Regions from separate parts of the Bacillus sp. SRL337 genome, predicted to be linked through region 3. Evidence: predicted binding sites of a transcription regulator. Region 3 holds the regulator's gene; each other region holds the start of a gene.
The links. The regulator LexA, encoded in region 3, represses DNA repair genes until DNA is damaged. The targets are predictions, from matches to a motif close to CGAACATATGTTCG.
Positions count from the first base shown of each region.

Region 1 (2,276 bases), 510 kb from region 3:
CTTGTTATTTTTCTCTCGGAGGATGTCTCAACATTGAACAGGAATAAGTCCGTTTGGAAAGAGGTATCAAGATCGGCACTTTTATCTGCACCATAAGCTATGTATTTCCCATCAGGAGACCATGACTGTAAAGAATAATCCGTATCTCCCTCTGTTATGGTTTTCATGTCAAGCGCATCCATGTCAATGATGGCAATATGATTTCTTTTTCCTTTGAAAAATCCACTGTCATCGGACTTATATTTCATTTTCGTCACTTCAAGCGGTTGAGGATGCTTTTCTTCTTCCTTTCCTTCCGAGAGTGATTCCCCTTCACCCAGTGCTGTTGAGAAGGCAATCTTTTTCCCGCAAGGCGACCATACAGGCTGGGAAGCCCCATTTGGACAGAAAGTGAGTTGCCGTGCTTCTCCTCCCCCCCTTGAGATCAGGAACAACTGGCTATGGTCGGAACGGTTCGAGACAAAGACTACTTTTTCTCCATCAGGTGACCACCTTGGTGATGAATTTCGGTTCTTTCCAAATGTCCATTGAATGCTTTTACCCGTGTCGATATCAATAAGATACAGGTTTGATATGTAATCATTCTTTTCTTGATCCATTTCCGTCAGCACATAGACAGCTTCTTTCCCATTAGGTGATAGTTTTGGATCGGAAACAGATTTTAATTTAAAAAGATCCTCTGCAGTAACTCCTCTTTTGTTTGTCAAATTGCCAACTCCTTTTCAAAATCAAATTTCTATTTAAAAAATTCGACAGCTTTGGCTCAAATCCTCTGTTTCAATTCTTATCTGAATGTTTTTTCTGTCTTTATTACCCACTCTCGGGTAAAGGTATTGATTAGATTTGAATTAATTAACCATACTATGGAAAAAAGATTGGAATTCGACTGAGTTCTGCAATATTGGATATTGATAAATCCGGGAAAAGTACGTAAAATAAATATACGAACAAACGTTCTGAAATTCCTTATAAAAAGGAGCATGATTATGACCAGGATTTCTGAGGAAGATCGAAACATCTTAGAGCAGGCCATTTACCTGCCAATGGTCTTGACTGTGCTGGACAGGGATTTCGCTGTTGTGGAAAAAAGTCCCTTCAAACTGAAAAGACCATATCTGGAACTGATCGAGGAAACGATGAAGATCATTCAAAGCGAACTTGCAGGTGTAAAGAAGTACATGAAAAACAATGGAATGAAAGTGGAAAGAATTAAGACGGATGATGCCTTCACCATGTATCTGTTCCTTTACAAAGGATATGAGGAGCATCACAATTACTTCAACCCCCGCCTCCGCAACAGGGTCGAGGATTTGTTGAGGTTTTATTTGTATCAGCGGTTCTTGAAAATCGAGACCCAGGAAAGCAAAAAAGCATAAGTGCCCACCTCCATATTGCAGGCTGCCCCTGACCGCCTTCCAAGAAAACACTCTAATACAAGAAGCAAAAGCCCAGCAGAAACCTATCCTGCTGGACTTTTGACTTTCCTCCTCTACACTTCGGCAATTATCCCATGGTTACCTATCTTCCCCTGAGGTTTTCTGGCTCCATGAATAAGCTGGTATCTGTTCTTAAGCCCTGGCAGGATAAGCTGTGAAATTCCTCGATGACGTTTTTCTTTCTGTGTGAACAATTCGATGCTGATAATTAATCCTTAACATCGCCGTCCTCATCATTTGCTGCTCAAAGCTAGCATAGGAAATGGGAAGAGTAAAGCTGCAGCGATTCCTGAATGTAACGTTGATTTCTTTGCTGTTTAACTTCGTATGAGAAAGGACATGATCCTGGGATATCCAGATACATTCGGATTTGACCGGTGAAGTGGTTGGAAAGAGATAAATAGACGAATGAGGATCTACAATGATGGGGGCTTTATGGGTGATGCCTGTTAAACGTTTGGTGCCGTCTTTCCGACCTTGGTAAGATGATCCAAAAAACTCACAGCTTTTCTTGATGATGTCAAAAGGCTTAAACGGTGATATCAGCGTTTCGCTCACTTCATGGATTTCTGTATACGTCCTGGCGCCGTATTCAATCGGCATAATCAGCATCGTATAGGGATTAATTTCATATTCTTCAATAATTCGAGATTTCTCGACCATTCCTTTCCCTCCTCTACAATTTCTCTAATATAATAACATAATATTCCAAAAATTACACTAAATTCCTTAAATTATCTAAAATGATTTATCAGAAAATTTAAAATTTTACGTTGTTTTCTTCTTCCTTTTCTCATATAATAGAAAAAAGTTCTTTTACCGGAAAACCGGTGGGCCCAA
Region 1 covers NZ_OZ481793.1:1,313,927-1,316,202, reverse strand. The annotation lists gene AC4E8A_RS06455 (S9 family peptidase) at 1-707, opposite strand, end outside; gene AC4E8A_RS06450 (YhjD family protein) at 987-1,376, shown strand; gene AC4E8A_RS06445 (competence protein ComK) at 1,569-2,099, opposite strand.
Region 1: the regulator LexA is predicted to act here: its motif matches at 945-958, upstream of AC4E8A_RS06450 (YhjD family protein).

Region 2 (2,276 bases), 190 kb from region 3:
AATTCCGGCCCTACACCGGCTCCGATTGCGTGAATAATTGTATTGATTTCCTCATTTTTAAAGATATCCTGCAGCTTCGCTTTCTCGGTATTGATGACCTTACCCCGTAAAGGCAGGATAGCCTGGAATTTCCTGTCACGGCCTTGTTTAGCTGAGCCGCCTGCAGAATCACCCTCGACAAGATAAAGTTCATTTTTCTGTGGATTTCGGGACTGGGCCGGAGTCAGCTTGCCGGAAAGAATCGTTTCTGACCGTTTTCTCTTCTTACCGTTCCTGGCGTCTTCACGTGCTCGTCTCGCTGCTTCCCTGGCCTGTGCAGCCCTTATCGACTTCTTGATCAGCAGGGAACTGGTATCCGGATTTTCCTCGAGGAAATAAAGCAGATGCTCCGAAACAACAGCATCCACTGCAGATCTTGCTTCACTTGTTCCAAGTTTCCCCTTTGTCTGTCCTTCGAATTGAAGAAGTTCCTCGGGAATACGGACAGAAACAATGGCGGCAAGGCCTTCACGGATATCCGTCCCTTCCAGATTCTTGTCTTTATCCTTCAGGATTCCCGCTTTTCGTGCATATTCATTGAACACACGAGTCATGGCTGTTTTCGAACCCGCTTCGTGTGTCCCGCCGTCCTTGGTACGGACATTATTGACGAACGACAGGATATTCTCTGAAAAGCCATCGTTAAATTGGAAAGCGAACTCCACTTCGATACTGTTATGTTCTCCTTCAAAGAACACAACCGGATGGATGCTGTCTTTCTCTTCATTCAGGTATTGAACGAATGCCTGGATCCCGCTTTCAAAATGAAATACATCCTTTTGATCGTGCCGTTCATCGACAATCGTAATCCTGAGACCCTTGAGAAGAAAAGCCGATTCCCGGAGACGTTCACACAATGTGTCGTAGTTAAAGGATGTCACACTGAAAATGGATGGATCCGGTTTAAAACTGATCCTTGTCCCGCTTTTTTTGGTTTTTCCCACTTTTTCGAGTGTCGTTTGAGGTTTTCCTCCGTTTACAAAGGTCTGCTCATAAACATAACCATCTCTCATGATGGTCACTTTCAGCCACTCGGAAAGGGCATTCACGACCGATGCCCCTACACCATGCAATCCTCCGCTTGTTTTGTAGCCTCCCTGCCCGAATTTACCCCCGGCATGGAGAACAGTCAGAATGATCTCGGGTGTGGGTTTCCCAAGCTTATGCATGCCCGTCGGCATCCCACGTCCGCTGTCTTCTACACTCATGCTGTTATCTTTATGTATAGTAACAGTGATTTCATCTCCGTATCCCGCTAACGCTTCATCTACAGAGTTATCAACGATTTCATATACTAAGTGATGCAGGCCCCTGGCGTCTGTGGATCCGATATACATACCCGGTCTTTTTCTGACCGCTTCAAGACCCTCCAATACCTGAATCGCATCATCATTGTAATCCATGCTCTGATTCCTGTTGGCCACGAACATTCCCCTTTCAAAACTTATCTCTGTCTAATTAAAGTGCTTTATTTTATATAAAAGAACATTTGTTCGCCCTTTTATTTTACCACAGTATCGGCAAACTTCTATGCTTTATTGTATCGTTTTATTTAAATTTCGCAAATTTATTTTCATAAAGACATGTAAAAAGAATGGAAGATTGCCGGGTTTCTTATCCGAGTGTGATCATTTTTTCGTTAAAGTCCATGCCGATGAAACGGTCTCTTGGCACCCAAAAACAAGCGACGGAAATCCATCCGTCGCTTGTTCGAATCCCTATCGTGTTAAAGCATGTTCTACCTTGATACAGCGGTCCATGATAACGGTATATCCCTTACTTTTCAAAAAGTCATAGGCTTGTTCATTGTATACACCAAGCTGTGCCCAGAAGATATCTGCATCGATCTCATCGAATTCTCTAGCGATTTCAGGAAGGAATTCCGACCTGCGGAACACATTGACAATATCAACATGCCTGCCGATGTCCTTCAGTGTCGGTACTGCCTTTACCCCCAATGCTTCATCTATTGTCGGGTTGACCGGAATGATTTCATAGCCATTGTCCTGCATGGCTTTGGAAACCATATAAGATGTTCTCTCAGGGTTGTCACTCAACCCCACGACTGCAATCACTTTTGATTTATCGAGCAGCGGTTTCATTTCATTTCTCGTTAAAAAATCCATTGTTATTTCAACTCCTCCTCTACTTTAATTCGATGTTTTTTGGAAATATCCTGCAAAAAAAGCTGATCTATAGGTTTTTTACCCGAATAGATCAGCTTGAATCCTCTATTT
Region 2 covers NZ_OZ481793.1:2,018,032-2,020,307, reverse strand. The annotation lists gene parE (DNA topoisomerase IV subunit B) at 1-1,442, opposite strand, end outside; gene AC4E8A_RS09960 (CoA-binding protein) at 1,758-2,165, opposite strand.
Region 2: the regulator LexA is predicted to act here: its motif matches at 1,522-1,535, upstream of parE (DNA topoisomerase IV subunit B).

Region 3 (2,276 bases):
AGGAGGGATTCATTTGCAGTAAGTTTTAATGATACTTTCTGGTTTGATGAAGAAGAGTATCTGAGGTGGCTAAAAAAGAAAATTATCGAATTTCCTGAAGGATTTGTAATGGTGGAGGAAGGGGATGGGAGTGGGAACCAGTTGGTCAGCTGGAACTATCCACTAGAGAGCATGAAGGTCGACCTATCGGGTATATCCATTTATTTTATTTGAAGTCCGATTACCGGCAAAAGGGGGTGGGTAACGATATTCATCAATATGCTCTTCGATTTTTCAGGGGGAAAAATGGAAGAGAGTACCACCTGAGAGTTTCCCCGGCCAATATTCCTGCCAGAAGATTCTACAAGAAGATTGGAATGAAAGAAATGGGTCCAGAGCTGGATGGAAAAGTCATCCGAATGAAAGGGGAAATAGGCAAATGAAATCATATGTTGCCCTCAGCTTAAGAAATATTGAGCAGATACGGTAAGGCTGTGAAAAAATACTATACATACGATTGGACTCAAGCTGAAAGAACTGCCAGACTCGTGAATCTTCAGAGAATAGGGTGGAAAGAAGCGGCCGTTATGGAATCAGGTGTAGTCGTCACTATACCTTTCATTGAAGAGGAAGAAGTCCCGTATGAACATGAAAGTATCTTAGAAGCAGCCGCTGTGGCTGAGTATCATGAAAAATGGCGTGAATTTCCTCGTGCAGACGGCCATTTGCGGAATGGACATAGTGTTTCAGGAGAAGAGCTGAACCAGTTTTTAAAGAGAAACGAACCGAATATAAAACGCCAAAAGGCATTACCTTTGTAAAAGAATTGCCAAAAACAGCATCTGGAAAAATTCAAAGGCTTATCATTCGGAGAGGATTCTGGAAGGGAAGAAAGTCGAATGGTAAATTGATCTTGGCCACAGTGTAAAAATACTATTATAAAGGCTTTAAATCTAGTAATATAATATAAAAAATCCAGGCTGAATCAGCCTGGATTTTTTATATTAATGAATTTGGCGGTATACTCCGATGACTTTACCCAAAATGGAAACATGACGTAAAATGATTGGCGCCATAGAAGAGTTTTCAGGCTGAAGGCGGAAAAAATCCTGCTCCTTAAAGAAGCGTTTGACTGTTGCTTCGTCTTCCTCTGTCATGGCCACCACTATATCTCCGTTATTGGCGGTTTGCTGCTGACGGACAATTACATAGTCTCCGTCAAGGATCCCGGCTTCTATCATACTATCACCCATGATTTCAAGCATGAAAACTTGTTCATCTGATGGAGCAAGGTGCTGGGGCAGCGGGAAAAATTCTTCTACATTTTCAATAGCCGTAATCGGCTGCCCGGCTGTTACCTTCCCAATTAAAGGAACGTTAACGGCAGCTTGCCTCGGGATCGAATCTTCTTCCAGGTTCAATACTTCAATCGCCCTTGGCTTTGTAGGGTCTCTTCTAATCAATCCCTTGCTTTCCAATCTTGCAAGGTGACCATGGACAGTGGAGCTGGAAGCCAGGCCGACAGCTTCACCGATTTCTCTAACGGAAGGAGGGTATCCCTTTAATTTGACTTCTTCTTTGATATATTGAAGGATATCCTGCTGCCTTTTTGATAATTTTGTCATTTATTCCACCTCTAAACCGATCTTTTGTTCCCATTATAGCATGACTCCCAAGGTGATACAAACATAAGTTCGAATAAATGTTGACACCAAACGAGTGTTCGTATTATAATCAAATCAACAAAAGCGAACAAACATTCGTACGGAGGTAATAGTGTAATGGTATCTATCTGGAGAAATTATTCTTATGTTATCCTTCTAATGGGATTAGCAGTGATTATGGGGGCAGTTGCATTGATGAAGATAGGAGCAGGTGACTCTTATCAAAAAGTGACAGTTCAAGAAGGTGACTCGATCTGGACGATTGCAGAGGAACTCTCTGATGACTATAATATGTCTACAAAAGATTTGGTGGAATGGGTAAGCGAAAATAATAATCTCGCAACAGACATAATACAACCGGGTGACTCATTGATAATTCCTGGCGGGAAACCAATTCATATTAACGACAGCAGTTATGAACTTGCAAGCGGAAAAGAATAGGAGTATGAATGATGAGAGCAGCAATATATTGCAGGGTCAGTACAAAGAAAGATACACAGGAATCATCCCTCCAGAGACAGGAGGAAGAACTACTAAAACTGGCTGGTAATTTCAATTTTGAGGTTGAGCATATCATCAAGGATCAAGCGAGCGGCTATGAATTGGACAGGGATGGTGTCCTGGAACTGCTTG
Region 3 covers NZ_OZ481793.1:1,824,717-1,826,992, forward strand. The annotation lists gene AC4E8A_RS08865 (GNAT family N-acetyltransferase) at 195-422, shown strand; gene AC4E8A_RS08870 (hypothetical protein) at 453-800, shown strand; gene lexA (transcriptional repressor LexA) at 984-1,604, opposite strand; gene yneA (cell division suppressor protein YneA) at 1,761-2,084, shown strand; gene AC4E8A_RS08885 (YneB family resolvase-like protein) at 2,096-2,276, shown strand, end outside.